Regions from separate parts of the Streptomyces sp. NPDC047853 genome, predicted to be linked through region 1. Evidence: riboswitches for the same ligand, from Rfam matches in the RefSeq annotation. Region 1 holds a riboswitch; each other region holds the start of a gene.

Region 1 (7,763 bases):
CCCCGTCAACGCGGCCTCCATGCTGGCCGTCCTCGGCCTCGGCGCCCAGGGCGGCGAGGAGATCGTGCTCGCCTCCGACGCCGAGGGCGCGGACGCCGCCCTGGAGCGGCTTGCGAAGCTCGTCGCCGAGGGTCTCGAAGAGCTTCCCGAGACCGTCTGACCGACGGCAGCACCGCCGAGAAAGGCCCGCCCGGAATTCCGGGCGGGCCTTTCTCTTGCACCACTCCCGGGGGTGGATTCGCTTTTCACGGGCAGCAGAAACGAGCCCTCCGAATTCCCCTGTCTTTGTATACGGCGCTCATGTTAATAACGCAGACCCGAGATGTTTACGGCACGTTGCGGGTTCCTCACACGGTCCGCCGCCTCGCCTTCGACGGCGAAGCGCAGGCGGTGCGCCGGCGCCGATCGTTCGGCGTGCAGCGTCATGAGCGCCCGTGCGCGCTCGCCGTCGCCCCGGGCCACCGCGTCGACGATCGCGCCGTGCTCCGCCCAGCACTCCACCGGGTCGGCCGCGGCCTCCACGGCGTACAGCCAGGCGATCTTGTGGCGCAGCTGGGTCAGCAACGCCGTCAGGGACGGGCTGCCGGCGGCCTGGGCGAGGGTCTCGTGGAACCAGCCGTCCAGCGAGCGCAGATCGTCGCTGCTCCCCTGCCTGGCACGCTCCTGGCCCAGCCGCACCAGGCCGCGCAGGACCTTGAGATGCGCCTCGGTGCGGCGCCGGGCGGCCCGGGACGCGCCGAGGGGTTCGAGGAGCGTGCGCGTCTCCAGCAGGTCGGCCGCCTCCCGCTCGGTCGGCTCCGCGACGCACGCGCCCGCGTGCCGCCGGGTCACCACGAACCCCTCCGCCTCCAGCGTGCGCAGTGCCTCACGGACGGGGACGCGGGAGACGCCGTAGCGGCGGGCCAGGAGTTCCTCGGTGAGGCGGCTGCCGCGCCCGTGGACACCGGAGACGATGTCGTCCCGGATCGCCGTGCACACCGAGTGCGCCGGAATGCGCATGCCCGACCTCCGCCTTCATCCCCGGGAAACGTCGACGATTGACGCGTGTTCAGCGACTCTAGGCCAATGCGGCGGGAATTCCGACGGCGATGTGGATTTCATGGACACTTTTTGGACAACGGCCACGCCGGGAACACCCTGGAAATGCGAAATCCCCGACTCGGGGAGCCGGGGCTTTCGCGTGCCGTTCGTCGCTCGTCAGACGTTCACGCCGTCGTCAGATGTGCGCGCCGCCGTCAGGCGTTGACGCCGTGGGAGCGGAGGTAGGCGACGGGGTCCAGGTCCGAGCCGTACTCGGGGCTCGTACGGGCCTCGAAGTGCAGGTGCGGTCCGGTGACGTTGCCGGTGGCGCCGGAGAGGCCGATCTGCTGTCCCGCGTCGACCGACTGGCCCACCGAGACACCGATGGACGACAGGTGGCCGTACTGCGTGTACGTGCCGTCGTGCATCTTGAGCACGACCTGGTTGCCGTACGCCCCGCCCCAGCCGGCCTCGACGACGGTGCCGACGCCGACCGCGTGCACGGAGGTGCCGGTGGAGGCGTGGAAGTCGATGCCGGTGTGGCTGCCGGAGGACCACAGGGAGCTGCCGGCCTGGTAGGCGGTGGAGACGTAGGACGCGGTGATCGGCGTGACGAAGGTGTTGAGGCGCTTGCGCTCCGCCTCCCGCGCGGCGCGCTCCTTGGCCTCGCGCGCCTCCTGGGCGGCCTCGGCGGCCCGCTCGCGCGCGGCCTCCTGCGCCGCCTCACGGGCGGCGGCGTCCAGGGCGGCCTGCTTCTGCGCGGCGGCCTGGGCGTCGATCTCGTCGGCCAGGGAGTCGCCGATGCTGATGACCGGGGTGAGCCCGCTCTGCTCCACCTGGGGCTCGGCGGCGAGCGCCGGAGCCGCGAGGGTGCCGACGACGCCGGTGGTGGCGAGGGCCGCGACACCCGCCGCGCGGGCGGTGGTGCGGTGCATCCGGCCGGGACGGCGGTGCTTGCCGGCGGCGCGCGTGAACGCCATGTAGTGGCTGGTCCTTTCCTTCCCTCTCGCCTACCGGGTTAGCTGACGGGTTCGGAGGTGGAAGGTCTCCTACGGACCCCCTCGCGGCACGCGCGGGCGTCCGATTCACCCCAGGGACTACGGTGGGTCCCCGGCTCCCCTGGCTCGCGCCGTACGGGGACTCGGCGATGACTGTCCGGTGCCGCGGGTGCGGCGCACTGCCTGACGAACAGCCCGGAAGACGCTAAACGCGGTTGTCTTCAATCCTCAAACGCAACCGGCTTTTTGTAGCGCATGCCACAGCGCAGACAGGCAGCCTCTCCCCCAATTCGGACAAACGGCGGCCCTGGTGACACTCCGGTCACCAGGGCCCCACGCGCGTACCGCTACTCGGCCGCCACCACGGTGACTTCACCGATGCCGAGCGCCTCGACCGGCTCCTTGATCTGTGCCGCGTCGCCGACGAGGACCGTCACCAGACGGTCCACCGGGAAGGCGTTCACGACCGCCGCCGTGGCCTCCACGGTGCCCGTGGCGGCGAGTTGGCGGTAGAGCGTCGCCTGGTAGTCGTCGGGCAGGTGCTGCTCGACCTGGTCGGCCAGGGTGCTCGCGACGGCGGCCGCCGTCTCGTACTTCAGCGGCGCCACGCCCACCAGGTTCTGCACGGCGACGTCACGCTCGGCGTCGGTGAGCCCGCCTTCGGCGAGCTTGCGCAGCACCGTCCACAGGTCCTCCAGGGCCGGGCCGGTGTTGGGGGTGTCGACGGAGCCGCTGATGGCCAGCATGGCGGCGCCGGTCCCGTCGGGCGCGGAGCGCAGGACCTGCCCGAACGCCCGGACCCCGTAGGTGTAGCCCTTCTCCTCGCGCAGGACGCGGTCCAGACGCGAGGTGAGGGTGCCGCCGAGGCAGTAGGTGCCGAGCACCTGGGCGGGCCACACACGGTCGTGCCGGTCGGAGCCGGTGCGGCCGATGAGCAGCTGCGTCTGGACGGCGCCGGGGCGGTCCACGATGACGACCCGGCCCCGGTCGTCGGCGGTCACCGGCGGCACGGGACGGGGCTCCGCGGCGGAGCCGGTCCACGCGCCCAGCGTCTCGCCGAGCAGCGCGTCGAGGTCCACGCCGGTGAGGTCACCGACGACCACGGCGGTGGCCGTGGCGGGCCGGACGTGCTTCTCGTAGAAGGCGCGTACGGCGGCGGAGTCGATGCTCGCGACGGTCTCCTCGGTGCCCTGGCGGGGGCGCGACATGCGCGTCCCGGCCGGGAACAGCTCCTTGGAGAGCTCCTTGGCGGCCCGGCGGGCGGGGTTGGCCAGCTCGTGCGGGATCTCGTCGAGGCGGTTGCGGACCAGCCGTTCGACCTCGCCGTCCGCGAACGCGGGTGCCCTCAGGGCGTCGGCGACCAGGCCGAGGGCCTTGGCGAGGCGCGAGACGGGCACCTCCAGGCTGAGCCGGACGCCGGGGTGGTCGGCGTGCGCGTCGAGGGTGGCCCCGCAGCGCTCCAGCTCGGCGGCGAAGTCCTCGGCGGAGTGCTTGTCGGTGCCCTCCGAGAAGGCCCGCGCCATGATGGTGGCGACGCCGTCGAGACCGGTGGGCTCGGCGTCCAGGGGCGCGTCCAGCAGCACCTCGACGGCGACGACCTGCTGGCCGGGGCGGTGGCAGCGCAGCACGGTCAGGCCGTTGTCGAGGCTGCCGCGCTCCGGTGCCGGGAACGCCCACGGCCTGGGCTCGCCGGCCTGCGGCCGCTGGTGGAATTCCATGGTGGCGAGCTCGGTCACTTGGCCGCCTCCTCGTTCTCGTCGGTGGCGTCGTTCACGTCGGCGGGGGCGGTGGGCTCGTAGACGAGCACCGCGCGGTTGTCGGGGCGCAGGCGGGCCTTGGCGACCTCCTGGACCTCCTCCGCCGTGACCTCGAGCACCCGCTGCACGGCGGTGAGGGCGAGCTGCGGGTCGCCGAACAGCACCGCGTAGCGGCACAGTTCGTCGGCGCGGCCCGCGACCGTGCCCAGGCGGTCCAGCCACTCGCGCTCCAGCTGGGCCTGGGCGCGCTCCATCTCCTCGGCGGTCGGGCCCTCCTGGGCGAACCGGGCGAGCTCCTCGTCGATGGCGGTCTCGATGACCGGCACCTCCACGTCACCGGACGTCTTCACGTCCAGCCACCCCAGGGAGGGCGCTCCCGCGAGCCGCAGCAGACCGAAGCCGGCGGCGACGGCCGTGCGGTCGCGGCGCACCAGCCGGTTGTACAGCCGGGACGACTCGCCGCCGCCCAGGACGGTGAGGGCCAGGTCGGCCGCGTCGCACGCGCGCGTGCCGTCCTCCGGCAGGCGGTAGGCCGCCATCAGGGCACGGGCCGGGACCTCCTCCTCGACGACCTCGCGCAGCTCCCCGCCCATGACGTCGGGCAGCGAACCGTCCCGGGGCGGCTGCTTGCCGTCGTGCGAGGCGATGGAGCCGAAGTACTTCTCGACCCAGGCGAGGGTCTGCTCGGGGTCGATGTCGCCGACGACCGACAGCACCGCGTTGTTCGGCGCGTAGTAGGTGCGGAAGAACGCGCGCGCGTCCTCCAGGGTCGCCGCGTCCAGGTCGGCCATCGAGCCGATCGGCGTGTGGTGGTAGGGGTGGCCCTCCGGGTAGGCGAGAGCGGTCAGCTTCTCGAACGCGGTGCCGTAGGGGACGTTGTCGTAGCGCTGGCGGCGCTCGTTCTTGACCACGTCCCGCTGGTTCTCCATCGACTCCTCGTCGAGGGCGGCGAGCAGCGAGCCCATGCGGTCGGCCTCCAGCCAGAGGGCGAGCTCCAGCTGGTGGGCGGGCATGGTCTCGAAGTAGTTGGTGCGCTCGAAGCTGGTGGTGCCGTTGAGCGAGCCACCGGCGCCCTGCACCAGCTCGAAGTGACCGTTGCCCTTGACCTGGGCGGAGCCCTGGAACATCAGGTGCTCGAAGAGGTGAGCCAGGCCGGTGCGCCCCTTGACCTCGTGGCGCGAGCCGACGTCGTACCAGAGGCACACCGCCGCGACCGGGGTCAGGTGGTCCTCGGAGAGCACCACGCGCAGGCCGTTGGCCAGGCGGTGCTCGGTCGCTGTCAGGCCGCCGGAGTCTGCCTGGGCTGTGGCCGTGTGACCCATGGGCATGTACGTCCCTTCGCTCGCGGAATCTTGGTCGAGTCATGGCGCGGAACTGCGGAATTCCGCCGGTCCCGCCACTGTATGCAAGCGCGCGGGCCACCGGTGAAGTTCCCGCACCTCCTACGCCGAGAGCGAGAACGGGGTTGGCGGTCCGACGGGGGCGAGGGCGTACCCTGCGGGCAGCGCCGGGCCGGGCAGCCCGTGACGGGTCCTGGTCGGTCGCTGTCAGTGCCGCGGTCCACAATGGACCGCGTCAGATCACCGTTCACGCTTCAGCAAGGAGCCGGCAGCGATGGCCCGCCGTAGCACGAAGACCCCGCCGCCCGACGACGCGTACGAGGAGAGGATCCTCGACATCGACGTCGTCGACGAGATGCAGGGCTCCTTCCTCGAGTACGCGTACTCGGTCATCTACTCCCGTGCGCTCCCGGACGCCCGCGACGGCCTCAAGCCGGTGCACCGCCGCATCGTGTACCAGATGAACGAGATGGGTCTGCGGCCCGAGCGCGGCTACGTGAAGTGCGCCCGTGTCGTCGGCGAGGTCATGGGCAAGCTGCACCCCCACGGCGACGCGTCCATCTACGACGCCCTGGTGCGCATGGCCCAGTCCTTCTCCATGCGCGTGCCCCTGGTGGACGGCCACGGCAACTTCGGCTCGCTGGGCAACGACGACCCGCCGGCCGCCATGCGGTACACCGAGTGCCGGATGGCCGAGGCGACCAGCCTCATGACGGAGTCCATCGACGAGGACACCGTCGACTTCGGTCCCAACTACGACGGCCAGGAGCAGGAGCCGGTGGCACTGCCCGCCGCCTTCCCGAACCTGCTGGTCAACGGCGCCTCCGGCATCGCGGTCGGCATGGCCACGAACATGCCGCCGCACAACCTGCGCGAGGTGATCGCGGCCGCCCGGCACCTGATCCGGTACCCGAACGCCGACCTCGAAGCCCTGATGAAGCACGTACCGGGCCCCGACCTGCCGACCGGCGGCCGGATCGTTGGTCTGCCCGGCATCCGGGACGCCTACGAGACGGGCCGCGGCACGTTCAAGATCCGCGCGACGGTGTCCGTGGAGACCGTGACGGCCCGCCGCAAGGGCCTGGTCGTCACCGAGCTGCCCTTCGCGGTAGGCCCCGAGAAGGTCATCGCCAAGATCAAGGACCTGGTGGGCTCGAAGAAGCTCCAGGGCATCGCGGACGTCAAGGACCTCACCGACCGCGAGCACGGGCTGCGCCTGGTCATCGAGATCAAGAACGGCTTCGTGCCCGAGGCGGTCCTGGAGCAGCTCTACAAGCTGACGCCGATGGAGGAGTCCTTCGGCATCAACAACGTGGCCCTGGTGGACGGCCAGCCCCTCACCCTGGGCCTCAAGGAGCTGCTGGAGGTCTATCTCGACCACCGCTTCACCGTCGTACGGCGGCGCAGCGAGTTCCGCCGCACCAAGCGCCGCGACCGCCTGCACCTGGTCGAGGGCCTGCTCACCGCCCTGGTCGACATCGACGAGGTCATCCGGCTCATCCGCTCCAGCGAGAACTCCGCACAGGCCAAGCAGCGCCTGATGGAGCGGTTCTCGCTGAGCGACATCCAGACGCAGTACATCCTGGACACGCCGCTGCGCCGGCTCACCAAGTTCGACCGCATCGAGCTGGAGTCGGAGAAGGACCGGCTGAACGCGGAGATCGAGGAGCTGACCCGGATCCTCGACTCGGACGCCGAGCTGCGCAAGCTGGTCTCCGCCGAACTGGCGGCGGTGTCGAAGAAGTTCGGCACCGACCGGCGTACGGTCCTGCTGGAGTCGTCCGGTGCCCCGGTGGCCGCGGTGCCGCTCCAGGTGGCGGACGACCCGTGCCGGGTGCTGATGTCCTCGACGGGGCTGATCGCCCGTACGGCGAACGACGAGCCCCTGGTCACGGAGGCGGGCGCGAAGCGCGTCAAGCACGACCTGATCGTCTCGGCGGTGGCGGCCACGGCCCGCGGCGAGGTGGGCGTGGTGACGTCCGCGGGCCGCCTCCTGCGGGTGAACGTCGTCGACCTCCCCCAGCTCCCGGAGCCCCTGCCCACGCCGAACCTGTCCGGCGGTGCGCCGCTGGCGGAGTTCGTCTCCCTGGAGGACGACGAGACGGTCGTCTGCCTGACCACGCTGGACGAGTCGTCGCCCGGTCTCGCGCTCGGCACCGAGCAGGGCGTCGTCAAGCGTGTCGTGCCCGACTATCCGTCGCACAAGGACGAGTTGGAGGTCATCTCCCTCAAGGAGGGCGACCGGATCGTGGGCGGCGTCGAGTTGCGCACCGGTGACGAGGACCTGGTCTTCATCACGGACGACGCGCAGCTGCTGCGCTACCAGGCCGCGCAGGTCCGCCCGCAGGGCCGCCCCGCGGGCGGTGTGGCGGGCGTCAAGCTCGCCGAGGGCGCCAAGGTCATCTCCTTCACGGCGGTGGACCCCGCCGCGGAAGCGGTGGTCTTCACGGTCGCCGGTTCGCGCGGCACGCTCGACGACTCCGTGCAGACCACCGCCAAGCTCACCCCCTTCGACCAGTACCCGCGCAAGGGCCGCGCCACGGGTGGCGTGCGCTGCCAGCGGTTCCTGAAGGGCGAGGACTGCCTGGCCTTCGCGTGGGCCGGCGCCACCCCGGCGCTCGCCGCGCAGCGCAACGGCTCTCCGGCCC
Region 2 (7,763 bases), on a different contig from region 1:
CAGGCGGTTCAGGACGGCGTTCTGGATCTCCTCACCGGGCGCCGCGACGACCACCGCGCCGTCGACCGAGGCACTGCGTGCGCCGGGCCCCGCCGCCGGTACGCGGACCTCGATCGGCGTCGCCGCAGGGGCGACCGGGGGCTCGGCGCCCTCGTGGTCCCGTTGCTCCTCGCGACCGAGTCGAGACATCGTTCCCCCACTCATCTGCGGCTTCCGTCGGCGGTTTCGGTTCCCGTACCGTCCAGAGCCTGTCATGCCCGTCGTACACCTGCTGACGAGTCTCTCCGCTCACTCGCCCTGCGCGCGTCACCGGGGTGTCACAGGCTCGTTCCAGGGGTCACTCCGGGGAGACCCCTGGACAGGTAAATGCGTACGCATATAATGCAGGTGCTGGTATCCGCTCACGACAACCGTTCTGGGGGACCCGATGACCCGCCGCTTCCTCTTCCTGCTGGGCAGCAGCCGGCCCGACGGCAACACCGAGCTGCTCGCCCGGCGCGCCGCGGAACAGCTGCCCTCCGACGTCGAGCAGCGATGGATCGACCTGGCCGCGCATCCGCTGCCCGAGTTCGGGGACCTGCGCCACGACAGCGACCACACACGCCCCACCGAGGGAAACGCCGGCCTGCTGCTCGACGCGACGCTCGACGCGACCGACCTGGTGATCGCCTCGCCGCTGTACTGGTACTCGCTGTCCACCCCGGTCAAGCGCTACCTGGACCACTGGTCCGGCTGGCTGCGCACCCCCGGCCTGGACTTCAAGGAGACCCTGTCCGGCCGCACCCTGTGGGGCGTCACCGCGCTCGCGCACGAGGAGCAGGAGGTCGCCGACCCGCTGATCGGCAGCCTCAACAACTCGGCGGCCTACATGGGCATGCGCTTCGGCGGGGTGCTGCTCGGCAACGGCAGCAGGCCCGGGGACGTCCTGCGGGACACGGACGCGCTGACCCGCGCCAAGACCTTCTTCGCGCGGGAGGCGCCGCTCGCCCGCTTCCCGTACGAGGACACGGCTACGAAGTGATGTCCTTCGTGGTGAACCGGGCCCAGGCCGCCGAACCGAACACCGCGGCGTAGAGGGCCTGGAGGCCCAGGTTCTTCACCAGGTCGTCCCAGTAGACCGGTTCGCGCATCAGGTCGGCGAAGGACAGCCAGTAGTGCGAGAAGAAGTACGGCTGTACCGCGTCGAGCTGCGGGATCTGGTCGAGGATCTGGACGGTGATCAGCAGCCCGACCGTGGTCGCCATCGCCGCGATGCCGCTGCCGGTCAGGGTCGACACGAACAGGCCGAGGGCCGCGACCCCGAGGAGCGAGGCGGCGACGACCAGGGCGATCAGCAGCGCGCGCCCCAGGCCCTCGGCGTACGTGATCCGGGTGCCGGAGATGGTGACCAGGTCGCCGACCGGGAACAGCAGCGCTCCGACCGCGAGCGCCGACACGGCGACGACCAGGGTGGCGGCGAGGCAGAAGGCGATCACCGTGGCGTACTTGGCGAGCAGCAGCCGGGTGCGGCCGGCCGGGGCGACCAGCAGGTAGCGGAGCGTGCCCGCGCTCGCCTCGCCGGCGATCGCGTCGCCCGCGACGACACCGACGGCCATCGGCAGGAAGAACGGGAGGGTCGCGGCGAGCGCGGTGAAGACCAGGAAGAGACCGTTGTTGCTGATCTGCGAGATGAAGGCCGGCCCCTGACCGCCGCCTCCGCCTCCGCCGCCGCCGAAGGACGCGCCGTCACTCGTCTCGATCTTCACGGCGATGCCGACCAGGACCGGCACGGCGGCCAGCACGCCCAGCAGGGCGAGGGTGCGCCAGCGCCGGAAGGTGATCCCCAGCTCGCTGCTGAGCAGCCCGAAGGTCCACAGCGGGCTCGGTGCACGCACCGCACTCGGCGTCTCAGCCCGCGACATCGAAACCCTCCCCGGTGAGCGCCACGAACGCGTCCTCCAGCGAGGCCCGCTCCACCGCGAAGCCCCGGACCCGGACCCCGGCCGACACCAGCGCCGCGTTCAGATCGGCGAGGTCGCGGTCGGGGGGCGGCTCCGCGCTCGCCCGGTCCTCGGCGATCAGCACGTCCGCGGCCCCCTGCTCCTTCAGCACCCGCGCGGCCTCCCCCGCGTCCGGGGTGGTCACCACCAGCCGGCCGCGCGCCCCCGCCGCCAGGTCGGCGACCGGGCCCTGGGTGATCAGCCGCCCCTGGGCCATCACGGCGGCGTGCGTGCACACCTGCTCGATCTCGTCCAGCAGGTGGGAGGAGAGGAAGACGGTGGTGCCGTCGGAGGCCAGTTCGCGCACGAGGGCGCGGATCTCGCGCATGCCCTGGGGGTCGAGGCCGTTGGTCGGTTCGTCCAGGACGAGCAGGCGGCGCGGCTGGAGCAGTGCCGCGGCGAGCCCGAGCCGCTGCTTCATGCCGAGCGAGTACGCCTTCGCCTTCTTGCCGGCGGCGGCCCCGAGGCCGACCCGGTCCAGCGCCGTGGCGACGCGCTCGCGCCGGGTGCGCGGGTCGGCGGTCGGGTCGGCGGCGTCGTAGCGCAGCAGGTTGTCGCGGCCGGAGAGGAAGCCGTACAGGGCGGGGCCCTCGATGAGGGCGCCGACCTGGGGCAGCACGGTGCGGGCGGCGCGCGGCACGGGCCGGCCCAGCACGCGCGCCGTCCCCGAGGTCGGCTCGATCAGCCCCATCAGCATCCGGATGGTGGTGGTCTTGCCGGAGCCGTTGGGGCCGAGGAAGCCGAAGACGCTGCCCGCCGGGACGGTCAGGTCCAGACCGTCGACGGCGAGGTGTCCGCCGCCGTAGCGCTTGGTCAGCGCGCGGGTGGCGATGACGGCGTCCTCCACGCTCCCCCGGTCCGGGCGCTTCGGCTGCGCGGCGGCCGGTCGGGCCATCGGCTCCCTCTCCTGTCGTACGGGCTCCTGTCGTACGGGGGCGGCGGTGCCGCTACTTCGCGGCGTCGGCCGCCTCGACCAGCGCGTCCTTGGTGACGGCACCGGCGTAGACCTGCCCGTCGTCGGTGATCAGGGCGTTGACCAGGCGGGTCTTGAAGACCGTGCCGGTGCCGAAGTCGCCCTTGACCTGGTCGCCGAAGGAGCCGAGGAAACCGCCGAGGCCACCGCCCGCGGCAGCCGTGGGCAGGCCGCCCTGGCCACCGGTGTCGAAGGTGGCGATCGCGTTCCAGCCCTCCCCGATGACCTTCAGGCCGTCCGCCCCTTCGGCGAGACCGCCCCCGGCCCGGTGTTCCCGCTCCGGCGCCCCGGCCGCCTCGTCGCCCTCGGTGACCTTCGCGCCCTTGGGCGGGGTGAAGTCGAACGTCGACGCGTCCGGCTTCGCGAAGTCGACCTGGGTGAAGCCCGCGTCCACGACGGCGGCGCCGCCGCTCGCCGGGGTCAGCGTGAACTTGAGCGGCATACCGGTCCCGGCGTCCACCGCGACGGTGACGGCACCGACGGTGGACCCGGACTGCTTGGGCTTGATCACCAGCCGGTAGGCATCGCGGCCGGCCACCTGCGCGGTGCCGTCCACGGTCACCGAGGTGGTGTCGTCGACCGCCTCGAGCGCCTGGTCGGCGAAGTCCTTCGGGGTGACCGGCATCTCCTTCTCCCGCTGGCCGGTGGTCTCGGGGGCGGTGGAGTGGAAGACCTCGTTGGACGCGCTGTCGTAGCCCCAGACGTCCTTGCCGTCGTGGATCAGGCTGTACTCGGCGGCGTTCTCCAGCAGGGACAGCTTCTGCCGGTCGGGGCCGTCGGCGGCGACCCGCAGCGTGTGGGTGCCGGAGACCAGCCCGGTGAGCTTGGCCGACGGGTCGGCCGCGGAGCCGTCCTCGTCGCCGCCGGCGCCGGGGCCACCCGACATCCCGGACAGCAGGCCGCTCTCCAGGCCGCCGAGGTCCGGCAGGCCCAGATCCGTGCTGATCCTGACGGTGCCGGACAGCTGCTCGACGTCCGACGCGGCGATCTTCTGCAGCAGTTGCTCCGCCGTGATCTTCGGGAGGTCGGGGTCCCCGGAGTCGGCGAGCGCGGGGACGAGGCCGATCGTCGCGGCCGCCACTCCCATCACCGCGACCGGGACGACGTACCGCGCGGCCTTTCGCCGTCCGGCGCGCGTCTCCTCGCCCTCCCCGGCGGCGGTCGTGTTGTCGTCGGAATCGATCGGTGCCATGTGTGCCCTACCTCCGTCGTCGGCGGCGGCTGTCTCGCGACCTCGCACTCGTTCTCTCACCCGTGAGCCGCCATTCTCACCCGAATCGGTGAGGATTGGTGTTTTCCGTGGTGACCATCTGACCAAATACGCCGGGCGGAAGCGTCAGACCGCGGGCTCAACTCCGCGTACTCCTGCGGGATGACACGCAGGGGCGGCGACTCCCCCGGCCCGTAGGGGTGGGGTGCACCCTCCGGTACACGCCCCCCGCGGGAGCGGGTGCGCCGCCGACCCGCTCCGGGCCGGCCCTCACGGGCGGCCCCTACCGGGCGGCGACACCGGCGCCGGCACGCGTGGCGGCGCCGACCCGGCCGGCGAGGCTCAGCCGGCCCGGTGCACCACGGCCTCGCACAGCTCCACCAGCGCGGTCTTCGCGTCGCACTCCTTGAGCGGGGCCAACGCCGCCCGGGCCTCCTCGGCGTACCGGACGGTGTCCCGGCGCGCCTGCTCCAGCGCGGGGTGGGCGCGCAGCAGGCGCAGCGCCTCCGCGTGCCGGGCGTCGTCGCTCAGGTCGGAGTCCAGCAGCTCGCACAGGGCGACGTCCTCGGCCAGCCCCAGCCGGGCCGCCCGCTCGCGCAGCCGCAGCACCGGGAGGGTCGGAATGCCCTCCCGCAGGTCGGTGCCGGGTGTCTTGCCCGACTCGTGGGAGTCGGAGGCGATGTCCAGGACGTCGTCCGCGAGCTGGAAGGCGACCCCGAGCCGCTCGCCGTACTGGGTCAGCACGTCCACGACCGTCTCGTCGGCGCCGGACATCATCGCGCCGAACCGGCAGGAGACGGCCACCAGCGATCCCGTCTTGCCGCCCAGCACGTCCAGGTAGTGGTCGACCGGGTCCCGGCCGTCCTGCGGGCCCGCCGTCTCCAGGATCTGGCCGGTCACCAGCCGCTCGAAGGCCAGGGCCTGCACACGGACCGCCTCGGGGCCGAGGTCGGCGAGGATCTGGGAGGCGCGGGCGAACAGGAAGTCGCCGGTGAGGACCGCGACCGAGTTGTCCCAGCGGGTGTTCGCGCTGGGCACGCCGCGCCGTACGGCGGCCTCGTCCATCACGTCGTCGTGGTACAGCGTGGCGAGGTGGGTCAGCTCCACGACGACCGCCGAGGGCACGATGCCGGGGGCGTAGGGGTCGCCGAACTGGGACGCGAGCATCACCAGCAACGGGCGGAACCGTTTGCCTCCCGCCCGCACCAGGTGCTGGGCGGCCTCCGTGATGAAGGGCACCTCGCTCTTGGTTGCCTCGAGCAACCCTTCCTCGACAGCCACCAATCCGGCCTGGACATCGGCTTCCAGAGCCTGGTCCCGCACGCTCAGCCCGAACGGCCCGACGACGGTCACGAGGGGTCTCCTGTCTGCTGGTGTCTACTGGCGATTACCTGGTTTGTCGATAGGTCGCTGCCACCACTCAAGTCAGCGTATCCGGTCACGTTTCGATCACCGCTAGCGCCCACCGTTACAGGCCGGTCGGTATCGGATCATGCGCGGCAAGTTTTTGATCAGGCGATATGAGCAGATATTGATCGACATCGCTGGAGGGACGCGGCCCGGAACACGAGCGGACCGGGAGCCGCCACGGAAGATCCCATCACCCCTCCCAACGGCCCGCACTCCGAGAACGTCACCCACTCGGCACACCCCCTCCCGTGCCGAACGGATGCCCGCACGGCGCACGGGAACACCGGACGGGACGGGGCGCGGAGGGCGGCCCCCATGAGGGGAGCGCGCGAAGGCCGGTGCCGTCCGAGCGGCAGCCGCCCGGCGAGCCGTCCCGCACCGCACTCCCCACCCACGGCCGGTTGGCGCATAGTTGGGATTAATGCCCGATTTGCCGCTCTTATTGAGTCCCGTGAGTTGGCTCACTCCGTCCCCCCTGTGAGCAACCGCGTCGCCGACTGCGCCCTCCCTTTGCCCCGCAAGCCAGTTGAGGCTTGGCAGACGCAAAGGATCAAGCACCTCAAACGCCCCAGATCAAGGTCAACAGGCGCGTTGGGTGATTCCTGCACTTGTTCCGGACATGTGCTCTCGCATACGTTCCCGGCCTGTCGGGCGGACGCCGAATCCTGCCACCGCCCGAACGCACAGTCATCCACCAACAAACTCGCAGGCAGGAGCGGGGGACCCAGGTAAGTCGCCGCACCGGTCACCACCGGAGCGGCTCGGGGTGAAGCCGCACCCGTCAGGGCGCGGCCGGGCACCTCCCCGCCCGAACCCGACAGCTCACCTCGCAGGCGTAAGGAGAGGGACTCAAGCATGTCTGCCAACGGTCAGAACCGTCACACCCGGACCGCCCGCATCGCCCGCAAGCTCGCCGTCGCCGGCACCGGCGCCGCCGTGCTCGCCCTGCCGCTCATCGGCGCCACCGGCGCGTCCGCGGCCACCCCGGCCGCCGCCCCGGCCGCCGCCACCGCCGCGACCACGTACCCGAACACGCTCGACGGCTGGATCCGCGAGTCGCTGGACGTCATGGCGCAGCACGGCATCCCCGGCTCCTACGAGGGCATCCACCGCAACATCATGCGGGAGTCCTCCGGCAACCCGCTCGCGATCAACAACTGGGACATCAACGCCATCAACGGCACCCCGTCCAAGGGCCTGCTCCAGGTGATCGACCCGACCTTCCAGGCGTACCACGTGCCCGGCACCTCCTGGGACCCGTACGACCCGGTCGCCAACATCACCGCGGCCTGCAACTACGCGGCCGACCGGTACGGCTCGATGGACAACGTCTTCGGCGCGTACTGAGCCGTACCGCGTCGTAGTGAGTCGTAGTGACTCGTACCGGCTCGTACGGACTCGCACAAAGGGGTGCCCCCCGCGGCGGCGGCCGCGCTAGGAGGTACCGAAGATCCGCTCGAGGACGACGGCCACGCCGTCGTCCTCGTTCGTGAGGGTGACCTCGTCCGCCACCGCCCTGAGTTCGGGATGGGCGTCGGCCATGGCGACACCGCGGGCGGCCCACTGGAACATCGGGATGTCGTTGGGCATGTCGCCGAAGGCGATCGTCCGCCGCCGGCTCTGCCCGAGGTGTTCGGCGGCCAGCGCCAGGCCGGTCGCCTTGGTGATGCCGCACGGCTGGAGCTCCACCGTCCCGGGCCCGGACATCGTGACCGTGGCGAGGGAGCCGACCACCGCGCGCGCCGTCGCCGCCAACGCGTCGTCGCCGAGGTCGGGATGGCGCAGGAGCACCTTGCTGATCGGCGCCTCCCACAGTTCGTCGCGCCGCTCGACCCGCACCGCGGGCAGCGTCGGGTGGGGCATGAGGTACCCCGGCTCGATGAGCGTGAGGCCGTCCACGCCGTCCTGGTCGACGGCGGCGTGCACCTGCCCGACCTCGGCCTCGATCTTGCCGAGCGCGGTCTCGGCCAGCTCCCGGTCCAGGGTGACCGACCACAGCATCCGGTGCGCGCCGGCGTCGTACACCTGCGCGCCCTGTCCGCACACCGCGAGCCCCGTGCAGCCGAGACGGTCGAGCAGGGACCGGACCCGGGGGGCCGGCCGGCCGGTCACCACCAGGTGCCGCGCACCCGCCTCGGCCACCCGTGCCAGCGCGGCCAGCGACCGGTCGGAGACGGTGTCGTCGCCGCGG
Region 3 (7,763 bases), on a different contig from region 1:
GCCCCCGGTGCCACCGAGGGCCCGGCCCCCGAGCTGTTCACCTGGGAGTTCGCGAGCGACCCCTACCCCGCGTACGCCTGGCTGCGCGAGCATTCCCCCGTGCACCGGACGCGGCTGCCCAGCGGCGTGGAGGCCTGGCTGGTGACCCGGTACGCCGACGCCAAGCAGGCCCTCGCCGACCCACGGCTGTCCAAGAACCCGGCCCACCACGACGAGCCCGCGCACGCCAAGGGCAAGACCGGCATCCCGGGGGAGCGCAAGGCCGACCTGATGACCCATCTGCTGAACATCGACCCGCCGGACCACACCCGGCTGCGCCGACTGGTCAGCAAGGCGTTCACCCCGCGCCGGGTGGCGGAGTTCGCGCCCCGCGTGCAGGAGCTCGCCGACGGGCTCATCGACCGGTTCGCCGCCACCGGCAGCGCCGATCTCATCCACGAGTTCGCCTTCCCGCTCCCCATCTACGCCATCTGCGACCTGCTCGGCGTACCCCGCGAGGACCAGGACGACTTCCGGGACTGGGCGGGCATGATGATCCGCCACGGCGGGGGGCCACGGGGCGGGGTGGCGCGGTCGGTGAAGAAGATGCGGGGCTACCTCGCCGAGCTCATCCACCGCAAGCGCGCGGCGCTGACACCCGAGCCCGGACCCGGTGAGGACCTCATCTCCGGCCTCATCCGCGCCTCGGACCACGGGGAGCACCTCACCGAGAACGAGGCCGCGGCCATGGCCTTCATCCTGTTGTTCGCGGGTTTCGAGACCACGGTGAACCTGGTGGGCAACGGGACGTACGCCCTGCTCACGCACCCGGAGCAGCGGGCCCGTCTCCAGTCGTCCCTGGCCGACGGCGAACGCGCCCTGCTGGAGACCGGAGTGGAGGAACTGCTGCGGTACGACGGCCCGGTGGAGCTGGCCACGTGGCGCTTCGCCACCCGGCCGCTCACCATCGGCGGGCAGGACATCGCGGCGGGCGACCCCGTCCTCGTCGTCCTCGCCGCCGCCGACCGGGACCCGGAGCGGTTCACGGACCCGGACACCCTGGACCTCTCCCGCCGGGACAGCCAGCACCTCGGGTACGGCCACGGCATCCACTACTGCCTGGGCGCCCCGCTCGCCCGGCTGGAGGGGCAGACCGCGCTCGCCACGCTCCTCACCCGCCTGCCGGACCTGAGCCTCGCCGCCGACCCGGCCGAACTGCGCTGGCGCGGCGGGCTCATCATGCGAGGTCTGCGCACCCTGCCCGTGTCGTTCACACCGGTCGCACCGGCGAACGGGAGCGTTGCGTCGCCTCCGCAAAAGTGACACGCGCTCAACTTTGTGATCTTCACGTGATCTGCGCGGCATGAACTTGTGACAAGCGATCATCTGCCTATACGTTCACGGATCAACGTGGCCCCCAGTCTCACGGCCACGCGATCCTCGCTGTCTCGTGAAAGGTCGTCGCATGCTCTCCGGGAACGGTCGTCACCGCCGCCCCCGCCAGGCACCCGCCCTGGTCGTCGCCGCCGGAGTCACGGGCTCCGCCATCGCGATCCCGCTTCTCGGCGCCACCGGCGCGCACGCGGCCGACGGGGCGAACTGGGACCGGGTCGCCGAGTGCGAGACCGGCGGCGCCTGGAGCCAGAGCAGCGGCAACGGCTACTACGGCGGGCTGCAACTGTCCCAGGACGTCTGGGAGCAGTACGGCGGCCTGGAGTACGCGTCGAGCGCCGATCAGGCCAGCCGCTCCCAGCAGATAAGAATCGCCGAGAAGTTGCGCGCGGACCAGGGCATCGCCGCCTGGCCGACCTGCGGCCTGCTCGCGGGCCTGGGCAACGACTCGGGTTCGCCGGCCGGCGGCACGGGTGCGGCGGAGGAGGGTCCGTCGCAGGGGTCGGACGACGCGGGGACGCCGAAGGCTCCCCGGTCGACCGGGGCGTCCGGCACCGGCTCGTCCGGCTCGTCCGAAGAGTCCGAGCGGGCCTCCGGGGTCTCGCCTTCGTCCCCGCCCCCGGCCACGCCTGACTCCCCGTCGACCGAACCGGACGAAACGGCCAAGGCCGACACGGCGCCCGGAACCAGCCCCTCGGCGACCGCCGACCCGCAGGAGTCCGACAGGTCGTCCGCAGCCACCACCAAGGGTGACGAAACGGACAAGGCGGGCCAGAGTGCGGGCTCTTCGGCCCTCACCGACACCGCGGGGTCCGGCGCCGGCAAGCACCGCGGCGACCGCGCCGAGGAGGGCGTGGAGGAGGGCCGCGGGACCGACGCGTCGGGGCGGCATGCCTCGCGCGGTGAGGACGAGGCGCGAGAGGTCGTCGACGGCTCGTACACCGTCCGTTCCGGCGACAGCCTCTGGGGCATCGCCGACTCCCTTGAGCTCGACGGCGGGTGGCGCTCGCTGTACGTCGGCAACGAGGAGGTCGTCGGCGCCGACCCGGACCACATCCTGCCCGGTCAGACGCTCATGGTCGGGGGCGAATCGGGCCAAAAGTAGGGGGAGTTCGCGTCACGGTTCGGGGCCTATGTCCGATTTGGATCACGTGAGACATAGCTCTCAGAAGCCGTGATCGTCTTTGAAAATCCGGCGAGCGCGTGTCTACGGTCATGGTCGCTCGCCATCGCGGGCCCCGGCTGCCGCAACGCCGAATCCTGCCAGCGGCCGTCCGGGAACAGTCGTCGCGTCAAGCGCCGCAGGCAGGAGCGGGGGACCCAAGGTAAGTGCCGCACCGGGCAGTCGAGCCGGAGCGGCTAGGGGTGGAGCCGAGTTCCGCGAGGAACCCGGCCGGGCAACTCAACCGGCCCGAACCCGACAGCTCACCTCGCAGGCGTCGGTGAGGGGATCAACCATGCTGTTTTCCGGCAAGGGCAAGCACCGTCGCCCGTCCAAGGCCACCCGAGTCATCGCCGTCGCCGGTGTCACCGGTGCCGCCGTCGCCGCCCCGCTGATGGCGGCCGGCAACGCCTCCGCCGCCACCGCCTCCGAGTGGGACGCCGTCGCCCAGTGCGAGTCCGGTGGCAACTGGTCCATCAACACCGGCAACGGTTACTACGGCGGTCTGCAGTTCTCCGCCTCCACCTGGGCCGGCTACGGCGGTACGCAGTACGCCGCGACCGCCGACCAGGCGAGCAAGTCGCAGCAGATCGAGATCGCCGAGAAGGTGCTCGCGGGCCAGGGCAAGGGTGCCTGGCCGGTCTGCGGCACCGGCCTGTCGGGCGCCGCGTACACCGGTGGCGGCTCCACCGAGAGCCAGGACAGCGGTTCCGCGCAGGGCTCCGGCAGCTCCGAGAGCCAGAGCAGCGGCTCCACCGCCGACCGCTCCACCGAGCAGAAGGCCTCCCGCTCCGAGGAGCGCCCGGCCGCCGAGAAGCCGGCCGAGAAGAAGACCGTCACCACCCCGACCGGCAAGAAGGTCGAGAAGGGCGACGGCGAGTACAAGGTCGTCAAGGGCGACACCCTCAGCTCGATCGCCCAGGAGCACGACGTCAAGGGCGGCTGGGCGAAGCTGTTCAAGCTGAACGACGACATCGTCGACGAGGCCGACCTGATCTACCCGGGCCAGCAGCTGCACCTGAAGTAAGCGGCGGCCCCGCCTGCTCCCGTCCCGGCGCGTGTTCCCCCGTACGCGCCGGGACGGGTTTTTCACGCCCCCGTCCCGCCCGCGCCGCCGTCCCCGGGGCCGCGGGTGTTTCCGGAAACGTCTTTGTTCCGTTCGGAAACAATTTACTCTCGGTTCTGTCCAGCGGGTGGGCGATCGGCTGGCCGATCGCCCGGAGCCGGTTAGGCTCGGTCCCGCAGAGCCGCTGCGGTCCTGTGGACCCGCGCGTCACACCGAAGCGTCACATTGAAGAAGGAGATGCTCGTGCCGTCCATCGACGTCGTCGTAGCCCGGGAAATCCTGGACTCCCGAGGCAACCCCACGGTCGAGGTCGAGGTCGGCCTCGACGACGGCAGCACGGGTCGTGCCGCCGTTCCCTCCGGCGCCTCCACCGGCGCCTTCGAGGCCATCGAACTCCGTGACGGCGACCCGGCCCGTTACCTGGGCAAGGGCGTCGAGAAGGCCGTCCTGGCCGTCATCGAGCAGATCGGCCCGGAGCTGGTCGGCTACGACGCCACCGAGCAGCGCCTGATCGACCAGGCCATGTTCGACCTGGACGCCACCGACAACAAGGGCTCGCTGGGCGCCAACGCCATCCTCGGCGTCTCCCTCGCCGTCGCCCACGCCGCCTCCGAGGCCAGCGACCTGCCGCTCTTCCGCTACCTGGGCGGCCCCAACGCGCACCTGCTGCCGGTGCCGATGATGAACATCCTGAACGGCGGCTCGCACGCCGACTCCAACGTGGACATCCAGGAGTTCATGATCGCCCCGATCGGCGCGGAGTCCTTCTCCGAGGCCCTGCGCTGGGGCGCCGAGGTCTACCACACGCTGAAGAAGGTCCTGAAGAACAAGGGCCTGGCCACCGGCCTCGGCGACGAGGGCGGCTTCGCCCCGAACCTCGGCTCCAACCGCGAGGCCCTCGACCTGATCCTCGAGGCGATCAAGGAGGCCGGCTACACCCCCGGCGAGCAGATCGCCCTGGCGCTCGACGTCGCCGCGTCCGAGTTCTACAAGGACGGCTCCTACGCCTTCGAGGGCAAGAACCGCACCGCCGCCGAGATGACCGAGTACTACGCCGAGCTGGTCGAGGCGTACCCGCTGGTCTCCATCGAGGACCCGCTGTTCGAGGACGACTGGGACGGCTGGAACACCATCACCGCCAAGCTCGGCGACAAGGTGCAGCTCGTCGGCGACGACCTGTTCGTCACCAACCCGGAGCGCCTGGCCCGCGGCATCGAGGAGAACTCGGCCAACGCCCTGCTCGTCAAGGTGAACCAGATCGGCTCGCTGACCGAGACCCTGGACGCCGTCGAGCTGGCCCAGCGCAACGGCTTCAAGTGCATGATGTCCCACCGTTCCGGCGAGACCGAGGACGTCACCATCGCCGACCTGGCCGTCGCCACCAACTGCGGCCAGATCAAGACCGGTGCCCCGGCCCGCTCCGAGCGCGTCGCCAAGTACAACCAGCTGCTGCGCATCGAGGAGATCCTCGACGACGCCGCGGTGTACGCCGGCCGCAGCGCGTTCCCCCGCTTCAAGGGCTGACCCGCCCGGTAAGAGGCGGCGTCGTACGTACGTCCCCGTACTCGGTCCCGTACCGTGTGCGGGGACGTACGCACGTAGGGCGACGCACGAGGGTGCAGGGGAGGCGGGGACATGGCGGTGAAGGACCGGGACCGTTTCTCCACCGCGACCAGGATCCGGATCATCGGGGAGCAGACCGCGGCCCGGGTCTACCGTTCGCAGACCAAGCGCCAGGCCCGCCGCTCCCGGCTGACCGGCCGGGCCGCGCTGCTCGCGATGGTGCTCTGCTCGCTGGTCGTGGCGCTCGCCTATCCGATACGGCAGTACGTCGCCCAGCGGGCGGAGGTCGCCGATCTCCAGCGGGAGCAGCGCGAGACCCGGAGCCGGGTCGAGGAGCTGCGCGACCTCAAGGCGCGCTGGCAGGACGACGCCTACGCCGAGCAGCAGGTCCGGCTGCGGCTGCACTACGTGATGCCGGGGGAGACGGGGTTCGTCGTCGTCGACCCGGACGCCGCCAAGCAGGCCCGCGCCGAGGCCGGTGCCGCCGACCGCCCCTGGTACCGCAACGTCTGGGACGGGATCGACAAGGCCGACGCCGCCGGCCGGCCGTGAACCGACCGCGCCGGCCGTGAACCGACCGCGCCGGCCGTGAACCGACCGCGCCGGCCGTGACTCAACAGGAAGACCAGCAGAAGACAGTCATGCAGACTCCCCCGCCGACCACCCCGCGCACCGAGCCCACCGACGCGGACGTGGCGGCCTTCAAGCAGCAGCTCGGGCGTCCTCCGCGCGGCCTGCGCGCCATCGCGCACCGCTGCCCCTGCGGTCAGCCGGACGTCGTGGAGACGGCGCCGCGGCTGCCCGACGGCACGCCCTTCCCCACGCTGTACTACCTGACGTGCCCCCGGGCGGCCTCCGCGATCGGCACGCTGGAGGCGAACGGCGTGATGAAGGAGATGACCGAGCGCCTCGCCACCGACCCCGAGCTGGCCGCCGCCTACCGGGCCGCGCACGAGGACTACATCCGGCGCCGCGACGAGATCGAGGAGCTGACCGGGTTCCCGAGCGCGGGCGGCATGCCCGACCGGGTCAAGTGCCTGCACGTGCTGGTCGGCCACTCCCTCGCGGCCGGGCCGGGCGTGAACCCACTGGGCGACGAGGCCATCGCGATGCTGCCCGAGTGGTGGCGCAAGGGGCCGTGCGTGACGGTCGACGGGACCTGTGGGGAGGACGGCCAGTGACCCGTGTCGCCGCCATCGACTGCGGTACGAACTCCATCCGGCTGCTGGTCGCCGACGTCGACCCGGCGACCGGTGAGCTGACCGACCTGGACCGCCGCATGACCATCGTGCGGCTCGGTCAGGGCGTCGACCGCACCGGGCGGCTGGCGCCCGAGGCGCTGGAGCGGACCTTCGCCGCGTGCCGCGAGTACGCCGAGGTGATCAAGGAGCACGGCGCGGAGCGGCTGCGCTTCGTGGCGACCTCCGCCTCCCGGGACGCGGAGAACCGAACCGACTTCGTGCGCGGCGTGCTGGACATCCTCGGCGTGGAGCCGGAGGTCATCACGGGGGACCAGGAGGCGGAGTTCTCCTTCACCGGCGCCACCCGGGAGCTGGCCGGCCGCGACCACCTCGACAGGCCCTACCTGGTCGTGGACATCGGCGGCGGCTCGACCGAGTTCGTCGTCGGCGACGACCACGTGCGTGCCGCCCGCTCCGTGGACGTCGGCTGCGTCCGGATGACCGAGCGGCACCTGGTCCAGGACGGCGCGGTGACCGACCCGCCGACCGAGGCGCAGGTCGCGGCGATGCGGGCGGACATCGAGGCGGCCCTGGACCTCGCCGAGGAGACGGTGCCGCTGCGCGAGGCGCGCACGCTGGTGGGGCTGGCCGGCTCGGTGACGACGCTCTCCGCCATCGCGCAGGAGCTGCCCGAGTACGACTCGGCCGCCATCCACCACTCCCGGGTCTCCCGGGACCGGGTCGGGGAGATCACCGCGTGGCTGCTGCGCTCCACCCACGCCGAGCGCGCGGCGGTCCCGTCCCTGCATCCGGGCCGCGTCGACGTCATCGGAGCGGGTGCGCTCGTCCTCCTGGCGATCATGGAGCGAACGGGCGCGCGGGAGGTCGTCGTGAGCGAGCACGACATCCTCGACGGCATCGCATGGTCGGTGGCGTAGGGTCCGTGCTCGCTCTCTGAGCAGGGCGGACGACGATTGAGCGGTCGCCGGGGGGCCTCGCGGGCCTCTCGGTGACGTCCTGTCGGGAAAGTTCGTGAAGTTCTTCACAAGGAATTGGGCCCGGTCGGACGGCGAAAGCGCGTCGGTTGACCCTTTTGGGGGTGCAACAGCCCTTTGAACGCGTTCAGGACCGTGTGTGCGAGGGGTGCCGCCGGGTCACCGGGAGGGGGTGGTCCACCGCCCCCTCAGGTGCGGACGGGCAGCTCACGCGGCATTGACAACGGGGTGCACTACACGCTGGTTCCTTCCCCCGCCATGATCTCCGTCACGTGGGCGGCGGATGGTAGCACAGCCTTCACCGAAGCTTGTGAAGGGGCGCACGAACGACCCCCCTGAGACGGGTGGATACTCGATGGCATGAGCACCACGGAGCGTCCCAGGATCCTCGTAGTAGGCGGTGGGTACGTAGGCCTGTACGCAGC
Region 4 (7,763 bases), on a different contig from region 1:
GCCGGCGGCCGATCCACGGGACCAGGAACTCGCGGGCCCAGTGGACGTCGTCCCGGCGGACGTCCAGGGTGCCGCGCGGCGGCAGCGGGGGCCAGGGCTGGTCGGGGTCGGCCGGGACGGGCAGGCCGAGGATCTGGCCCGCGCGCAGCGCCACGCGCGTGTGGCCCTCCGGCGACAGGTGCAGCCGGTCGGCGTCCCACGCCCTGCGGTCCTGCACGGTCCGGAGCGACCACAGGTCGAGCACGGGGCAGCCGTACCGGTCGGCGATGGCCCGGACGTGCCCGTTGTACGTGGCGATCTTGCCGCGCAGGCGCCTGAGGACGGGCACCCCGCGGGTGTCGAAGCCGGTCGTCACCAGCACCGTGCCGGCCGCGGCGGTCAGCGCGGCCACCGCCTGCTCGAACCGCTCGGCCACCTCGTCGGGGTCGGTACCGGGCCGGATGATGTCGTTGCCGCCCGCACAGAACGAGACCAGGTCGGGGGCGAGTTCGACGGCCCGCGGCACCTGCTCGGCCACGATCCGGTCGAGCAGCCTGCCGCGTACGGCGAGGTTCGTGTACGTGAAGTCGCCCTCGGGGCGCCGGTCCGCGAGCAGTACCGCGAACCGGTCGGCCCAGCCGACGAACGACCCGTCGGGGCCCCGGTCTCCGACGCCCTCGGTGAAGCTGTCCCCCACCGCCACGTACGACCCGATCACTGTTCCGTTGTCACTCTTCGAATCGTCTGCCACGTCGGCCCATGATTCACCTTCGAATGTGACCTACGCGACCGTAGAAAGGGTTGACGGGCGGTGAGAAAGACCACGCCTAAAGTATTCGCCAATTCAGGAATACGCGCGGTCCGGATACGCCCGGTCCGGATACGCCACGTGCGGATACACCGCGTCCGGATACAGCGAAGGCCGGACCCGGGGATCGGGGTCCGGCCTTCGGTGGCGCGGGAGGGCGCGTCAGTTCCTCGTCAGAGGGAGACGCCGTGGGAGCGCAGGTACGCGACCGGGTCCACGTCCGAGCCGTAGTCCGGGGTGGTGCGGATCTCGAAGTGCAGGTGCGGGCCGGTCACGTTGCCGGTGGCACCCGAGAGGCCGACCTGCTGACCCGCCGTCACGGACTGGCCCGCGGAGACGGAGAGGGAGGAGAGGTGGGCGTACTGGGCGTAGTGGCCGTCGGCGAGCTGGATGACGACCTGGTTGCCGTACGCGCCGCCCCAGCCCGCGGAGACGACGGTGCCCGCGCCGACGGCCTTGAGGGAGGTGCCGGTCGGGACGACGAAGTCGGTGCCGGTGTGGTAGCCGCTGGACCACATGCTGCCGGTCTGGTGGTACGGGGTGCCCAGGGTGCCGCTCGGGACGGGCGACACGAAGCCGCTGCCGGCGGACTGGGTGCTCGTGTTCGAGGACGCCGAGGAGTCCGAGGAGTCGGCGGAGCTCTTCGCGGCCTCCGAGGCCTTCTCGGCCGGCTCGGCCTTCGCGGGGGCCGGCTTCTCGGCCGCGGCGGGCTTCTCGGCGGCCGGCTTCTCCGACGGGGCGGAGGAGGACGGGGCCGAGGACTGGGCGGCCCGGCCGTCGACGGCGAGCTTCAGACCGGGGTGGATCAGCGACGGGTCCGAACCGACGGCCTCGCGGTTGTCCGCGTAGAGCTTCTTCCAGCCGCCGTCGACGTCCTGCTCGTCGGCGATCTTCGAGAGGTAGTCACCGCTCTTCACGGTGTACGTCCGCGCGTCCCCGTTCTTCTCCGCGCCGGCGGCCTTCTTCGTCGACGCGGCGACGGACTGCACGGACTGCACGGGCTTCTCGGAAGCGGACTGCGCGGGAGCGGCGTGGGCCCCGGCGGCGCCCATCAGCGGAAGCGCGAGCGCGGCGCCACCGGTTCCGGCGACGGCGATGGCACGGGTCAGGCGCATGGCCCTGGTACGGCGGTGCTTACCCTTGGCGGGCATGGCGAATTCCTCTCCGGCGCCTGCGAGGTGAGCTGTCGGGTGCGAGCTGGAGATGCCCGGCCGCGTCGGGACGCGGCTTAACCCCAAGCCGTTCCGGGAACCGGAACAGGCAGTTCTACCTGTGGGTCCCCCGCTCCTGCCGTGTACGGGTGGTCGATGAGTGCGGGCTCCGGTCGGCGGCAGGATTAGGCGTCCGTCCGGATCGGTGGTGAACGTAAGCGACCAGGACGCGCAGCGACAAGCGACAGGTTGCGCCGACCGGTGTTCCAAATGATCCTTTGTGGGAATCGTCGGTCACCCTCCGTCGAAGCGCGCCACGTCGACTCGGGTAAAGGTCCTTGAAAATCGGCCGCATTACGTGGACATGCCAGGCAACGCACCGTCACGGATATGACGCTGCTCACGCGCCGTACCTCCAGCCCCTTTTATTTCCGCGCCAGTTGGAACCAAAGCGCCAATACGGACAGAAGGCGCAGATGCTCCACTGTCGGACGTCCCGGCCACCGAAGTCGCGGGACCGTGCCGTATCTTCGAGTGAAGCCCGGCGGCGAGCAGCGCCGACGGGGCGGAGTGGGAGGAGCCCCCGTGACGCAGCAGGTCCCGTCGACCGAACCCGAGCTGGCCGGTGTGCGCAACTTCCGTGACGTGGGCGGCCTGCCGACCGTGGACGGACGGCGGGTACGACAGGGAGTGCTGTTCCGCAGCGGTCACCTGGCACACGCCACCGGAGGGGACGCCGCGTTCCTGGCCTCGCTGGGCCTGCACACGATCTTCGACTTCCGCAACGCGGCCGACCAGAAGCTCGAAGGGCCGGACATCGAGCTGCCGGGCGTGCGCAATGTCAACCTGCCGCTGAGCGACCCGGCCGACGGTGCCGAGTTCTGGAAGATGGTCCGCGACGGCGACCTGGACCAGCTCCGCGAGATCCTGGCCGGCGACAAGGGCGCCGAGCGGATGATCGGCTCCTACCGCCTGATCATCAAGGAGCGCACGGCGGAACACTCACGGGTGCTGCACGCGCTCGCCGAGGACAGCGTCCCGGCCCTGATGCACTGCGCGGCCGGCAAGGACCGCGCGGGCCTGTCGATCGCGATCACCCTCCTCGCCCTGGGCGTCGAGCGGGACGCCATCGTCGAGGACTACCTGAAGTCGAACGCCACGCACCGCCGCTACAAGGTGCGTCGCAGCAGCTCCGCCGCCTCCGCCTACTCCCCCGAGGTCATGGAGCTGCTCAGCCCGCTGTTCGACGCGCGCGCCGAGTACCTCGCGGCGGCCCTGGAGACCGTCGAGCAGACCTGGGGCGGAGTCGACGCCTACCTGGAGCAGGGCCTGCGGATCACTCCGGAGACCCGGGAGCGGCTGCGCGAGCGGATGCTGGACTGAGGGGTCCGCTCACCGGCTGCCGGCCCCCACCTCGAAGAGCAGGTAGATGAAGGCCGCGAAGAGGTGCCCCACCACGAGGTAGATGAAGAGCCGCACCCACACGGCCCGCGGAAACCTGTCCTGCATCTTCATGGCATCTCTCCAGGGGTGGGGTGGGGCGGCGTGGTGGCCGGTCCCAGGCAGAGCGCCGCCGACGGGCTCTGCAGCAGCGTGTGGACGAAGAGCAGCTCGACGCCGTCGGCGTCCTGGGCGGCGATCCGGTGCGGGGTCAGCGAGTCGAAGTGCGCGCTGTCGCCGGGACCGAGCCGGTGCACGGTCTCCCCGAGGCGCAGCCGCAGCCTGCCCCGCAGCACGTGGAGCCACTCCTCACCGGGGTGCACCCGCACGATGTCGCCCTGCGACCCGTGCGGCACGCGGACCCGCAGGGCCTGCATACCCCGGCCGGACCCACCCGCCTGCCAGTACGTCCAGCCGCCGGCGGACGTCGGCTCCATCGCCTCGGCGCGCACGACGGCGTCCCGGTCCGCGGCCGTCTCGCCGAGCAGTTCCGAGACGGTCGTACCGTAGACACGGGCGAGGGAGAGCAGCATCGGCAGCGAGGGCTGCCGCTGCCCGGTCTCCAGCCGGGAGAGGTGGGCGGGCGACAGCCCGGCGGCACGGGCCGCCGCCTCCAGGGTGAGGACGGCCCGCCGCCGCAGTTCGCGCAGCCGGGGTGCGACGGCGGCGACCGATCCCTCGGCCGGGTCCGTCGCCTCGGAGGAGTTCATGCTCCCATTCAGCCCGAGGATTGCCTCACGGACAAGTTTGTTGCCTGTGAGGCAAAAACCCGGCTCAGCGGTTGGCCACCGCCTGCCGGACCAGGGTCTTGCCGAAGTCCCACATCAGGCCTCCGCCGCTGTGCGCGTCCTCCATCACCTCGGTGAAGGCGTCGACGAACCGGTCCGCGTCCGAGGTGTCGATGATCAGCGGCGGAATCAGCTTGATCACCTCCAGGTGGTCGCCGGACACCTGGGTGAGGATCCGGTGCCGCTGCAACAGCGGCACCACCACCATCTGTGCGAACAGCCCCTTCCTGGCCGCCTGCAGCATCGTCCAGCGGCTGCGCAGCCTGAGTGACCGGGGACGGCCGAACTCGATGCCGATCATCAGCCCCCGGCCGCGCACGTCGGCGAGCAGCTCGTAGCGGTCCACCAGCTCCGCCAGCCGGGACTTCAGGCGCTCCCCCACGGCGGCGGCGTTCGCCACGATCTCCTCGTTCTCCATCACGGAGAGCACCGCGAGCCCGGCCGCCATGGCCTGCGCGTTGGACCCGAAACTCGCCGAGTGGACCTGCACCCGGTCCATCGAGGAGTAGACCTTCTGGAAGATCCAGTCCTTGCCCAGGGTGGCGCCCACCGGCACGTAGCCGCCCGACAGCGCCTTGGCCACGCACACCAGGTCGGGCTCGACGCCGTCCTCGTGCTGGAAGGCGTAGAACGTCCCGGTCCGGCCCAGGCCGGTCTGCACCTCGTCGGCGATCAGCAGTGCCTTGTGCCGGTGCAGCAGTTCCTGCGCGGCGCGCAGGTAGCCGGGGGGCGCCTCGTGCACGCCCTTGCCCTGGATCGGCTCCACGACGAGCGCGGCCACGTCCCCGCGCCGCAGCTCCCGGGCCAGGGCGTCCAGGTCGCCGAGCGGGACGGCGGTGTCGGGCAGCAGCGGCGCGAAGCCGTCGCGGAAGCCGCTCTCGCCGTTGACGGAGAGCGAGCCGGTGGTCAGCCCGTGGAAGGCGTGCGTGCAGTACAGGACCCTCGGCCTGCCGGTGGCGTACCGGGCGAACTTCAGCGCGGTCTCCACCGCCTCCGTGCCGCTGTTGCCGAAGAAGACCCGGTCCAGGTGCGGACTGTAGGAGAGCAGCCGCTCGGCCAGCAGTCCGGGCAGCGGCGGGCAGTCGAAGCGGGTGAGGTCGGCCAGCGAGGCGTCGAGGACGTCGTGCAGCGCCTTGCGGACGACGGGGTGGTGGCGTCCGAGGCCCATCACCGCGAACCCGGCGAGCATGTCCAGGTAGTCGTTGCCGTCCGCGTCCCAGAAGTGCGCGCCCTCGGCCCGCTCGTAGACCTTGTCGAAGCCGATGGTGTGCAGCATGCGGGGCAGCTGGTGGTTGAGGTGCCTGGCGTGCAGTTCGTACCGCTCGGCTCCGCGCTCGGCCAAGAGCGCGGCGAGGTCGAACTCCTTGGTCATTCAGTTCTCTCCTTGCGCTGGCGGGACGGTCCGCCCGTCGCCGACGGGCCCTTCGGCACGTGCTCCGGGCTCGGCCGCGACGGCCAGGCTCGCGCTGATCCGGCCGGCGATGTCGACCGGCGTCAGCCCGATGTCGGCGAGCACCTCGGCGCGCTTGGCGTGCGCGAGGAACTGCTCGGGGATGCCGAAGCGGCGTACGGGCACGTCGACGTCCGCGTCTCCCAGGGCCAGGGCCACCGCCGAACCTACCCCGGCCGCACGGCTGTTGTCCTCGACGACGGCCACCAGGCGGTGCCGGGCCGCGAGCGGCGCGAGCGCCGGGTCCACGGGCTTGACCCAGCGCGGGTCCACGACCGTGCACCCGATGCCGCGGGCCTGGAGGAGGTCGGCGGCCCGCAGGCAGACGGGCGCCATCACACCGACGGACACCAGCAGCACCTCGGGCCGGTCCGGGGCGCGCAGCACGTCCATGGAGCCGGCCCGGCCGACGGCGGGGACGGCCGGGCCGACGGACTCCTTCGGGAAGCGCACCAGGGTCGGCGCGTCGTCGACGGCGACCGCCTCGCGCAGCTGGGCCCGGAGCTGGTCGGCGTCGCGCGGCGCGGCGATGCGCAGTCCCGGGACGACCTGGAGGACGGACAGGTCCCACATGCCGTTGTGCGAGGCCCCGTCGACGCCGGTGACGCCGGCCCGGTCGAGGACGAAGGTGACCCCGCAGCGGTGCAGGGCCACGTCCATCAGGAGCTGGTCGAAGGCCCGGTTGAGGAAGGTGGCGTAGACGGCGACGACCGGGTGCAGGCCGCCGGTGGCGAGGCCGGCGGCGGACACGGCGGCGTGCTGCTCGGCGATGCCGACGTCCCAGACCCGGTCGGGGAAGCGCTCGGCGAAGGCGGCGAGGCCGACGGGGTGCAGCATGGCCGCGGTGATCGCCACGACGTCGTCGCGCTCCTCGCCGATCCGGACGATCTCCTCGCCGAACACGGAGGTCCAGGAGGGCCCCGGGGAGGGTGTGAGCGGCGCGCAGGTGAGCGGGTCCATCGCGCCGACGGTGTGGAAGTGGTCCTCCTCGTCGCGCAGCGCGGGCTCGTAGCCGCGGCCCTTCTCCGTGAGGCAGTGCACCAGCACCGGCCCGTGGAAGCGCGCCGCGCGCCGCAGCGCGGATTCGACGGCCCCGATGTCGTGCCCGTCGATCGGGCCCAGGTACTTCAGCCCCAGGTCCTCGAAGAGGCCCTGGGGTGCGAAGGCGTCCTTGAAGCCCTTCTTGGCGCCGTGCAGTGCCTCGTAGACGGTGTTGCCGACCACGGGGGTGCGCTGGAGCACGTCCTTGCCCCACGCCAGCACCCGTTCGTAGCCGTCGGTCGTGCGGAGCGTCGCGAGGTGGTTGGCGAGGCCGCCGATGGTCGGCGCGTACGAGCGTTCGTTGTCGTTGACGACGATGATCAGCGGCCGGTCCCGGGCCGCCGCGATGTTGTTCAGGGCCTCCCAGGCCATGCCGCCGGTGAGCGCGCCGTCACCGATGACCGCGACGACGTGGCCCTCCCGGCCGAGGACCTGGTGGGCCTTGGCGAGGCCGTCGGCCCAGCCGAGGACGGTGGAGGCGTGGCTGTTCTCGATGACGTCGTGCTCGGACTCCTCGCGCGACGGGTAGCCGGACAGCCCGCCCTTGCCGCGCAGCTTCGAGAAGTCCTGACGCCCGGTCAGGAGCTTGTGCACGTAGGTCTGGTGGCCGGTGTCCCACAGGATGCGGTCGGCCGGTGACTCGAAGACCCGGTGCAGGGCGACGGTGAGCTCCACCACCCCCAGGTTGGGTCCCAGGTGACCACCGGTGCGGGCGACCGCGTGCACCAGGAAGTCCCTCGTCTCGCGGGTCAGTTCGCCGAGTTCCGTCTCGGACAGTGCCTTCAGGTCGCGTGGTCCCCGGATGTTCTCCAGCATCGTCACGCTCGGGCCCCCTTCGGTCCCTGCTGTTCAGTTCACGGTGACGGCCGGCTCCCCCGACGCGCCGTCCTTCTCCATCTGCTCGGCGATCTTCATGGCCTCCTCGATGAGGGTCTCCACGATCTTGGACTCGGGGACGGTCTTGACGACCTCGCCCTTGACGAAGATCTGCCCCTTGCCGTTGCCCGAGGCGACACCGAGGTCGGCCTCACGGGCCTCACCGGGGCCGTTGACCACACAGCCCATCACGGCCACCCGCAGCGGCACCTCCATGCCCTCCAGACCGG

Evidence for each region. A riboswitch is a leader RNA that binds a small molecule or an ion and turns the genes downstream of it on or off. The one in region 1 is predicted to bind cyclic di-AMP.
Region 2: linked by a shared signal. The riboswitch ahead of ACGF5T_RS00385 (transglycosylase SLT domain-containing protein) and the one ahead of ACGF5T_RS31045 (M23 family metallopeptidase) in region 1 are both predicted to bind cyclic di-AMP.
Region 3: linked by a shared signal. The riboswitch ahead of ACGF5T_RS09135 (transglycosylase family protein) and the one ahead of ACGF5T_RS31045 (M23 family metallopeptidase) in region 1 are both predicted to bind cyclic di-AMP.
Region 4: linked by a shared signal. The riboswitch ahead of ACGF5T_RS35840 (LysM peptidoglycan-binding domain-containing M23 family metallopeptidase) and the one ahead of ACGF5T_RS31045 (M23 family metallopeptidase) in region 1 are both predicted to bind cyclic di-AMP.

The regions. Positions count from the first base shown of each region.
Region 1 is NZ_JBIDCI010000023.1:12,754-20,516, reverse strand. Features, by position in the region: gene ACGF5T_RS31055 (HPr family phosphocarrier protein) at 1-160, shown strand, start outside; gene ACGF5T_RS31050 (GntR family transcriptional regulator) at 304-999, opposite strand; gene ACGF5T_RS31045 (M23 family metallopeptidase) at 1,236-2,000, opposite strand; cyclic di-AMP (ydaO/yuaA leader) riboswitch at 2,013-2,177, opposite strand; gene ACGF5T_RS31040 (pitrilysin family protein) at 2,366-3,754, opposite strand; gene ACGF5T_RS31035 (pitrilysin family protein) at 3,751-5,103, opposite strand; gene ACGF5T_RS31030 (DNA topoisomerase IV subunit A) at 5,390-7,763, shown strand, end outside.
Region 2 is NZ_JBIDCI010000001.1:79,071-86,833, reverse strand. Features, by position in the region: gene ACGF5T_RS00415 (tetratricopeptide repeat protein) at 1-189, opposite strand, end outside; gene ACGF5T_RS00410 (NAD(P)H-dependent oxidoreductase) at 428-1,021, shown strand; gene ACGF5T_RS00405 (ABC transporter permease) at 1,011-1,901, opposite strand; gene ACGF5T_RS00400 (ABC transporter ATP-binding protein) at 1,888-2,874, opposite strand; gene ACGF5T_RS00395 (DUF2092 domain-containing protein) at 2,927-4,144, opposite strand; gene ACGF5T_RS00390 (polyprenyl synthetase family protein) at 4,505-5,515, opposite strand; cyclic di-AMP (ydaO/yuaA leader) riboswitch at 6,258-6,422, shown strand; gene ACGF5T_RS00385 (transglycosylase SLT domain-containing protein) at 6,428-6,919, shown strand; gene ACGF5T_RS00380 (HAD family hydrolase) at 7,007-7,763, opposite strand, start outside.
Region 3 is NZ_JBIDCI010000003.1:493,699-501,461, forward strand. Features, by position in the region: gene ACGF5T_RS09125 (cytochrome P450) at 34-1,302, shown strand; gene ACGF5T_RS09130 (transglycosylase family protein) at 1,445-2,476, shown strand; cyclic di-AMP (ydaO/yuaA leader) riboswitch at 2,659-2,825, shown strand; gene ACGF5T_RS09135 (transglycosylase family protein) at 2,829-3,560, shown strand; gene eno (phosphopyruvate hydratase) at 3,843-5,123, shown strand; gene ACGF5T_RS09145 (septum formation initiator family protein) at 5,235-5,714, shown strand; gene ACGF5T_RS09150 (DUF501 domain-containing protein) at 5,804-6,343, shown strand; gene ACGF5T_RS09155 (Ppx/GppA phosphatase family protein) at 6,340-7,281, shown strand; gene ACGF5T_RS09160 (NAD(P)/FAD-dependent oxidoreductase) at 7,699-7,763, shown strand, end outside.
Region 4 is NZ_JBIDCI010000041.1:2,917-10,679, forward strand. Features, by position in the region: gene ACGF5T_RS35835 (SGNH/GDSL hydrolase family protein) at 1-697, opposite strand, end outside; gene ACGF5T_RS35840 (LysM peptidoglycan-binding domain-containing M23 family metallopeptidase) at 961-1,938, opposite strand; cyclic di-AMP (ydaO/yuaA leader) riboswitch at 1,943-2,100, opposite strand; gene ACGF5T_RS35845 (tyrosine-protein phosphatase) at 2,524-3,321, shown strand; gene ACGF5T_RS35850 (DUF6126 family protein) at 3,331-3,453, opposite strand; gene ACGF5T_RS35855 (XRE family transcriptional regulator) at 3,450-4,088, opposite strand; gene ACGF5T_RS35860 (aspartate aminotransferase family protein) at 4,153-5,538, opposite strand; gene dxs (1-deoxy-D-xylulose-5-phosphate synthase) at 5,539-7,479, opposite strand; partial or broken gene ACGF5T_RS35870 (flavodoxin-dependent (E)-4-hydroxy-3-methylbut-2-enyl-diphosphate synthase) at 7,507-7,763, opposite strand, start outside.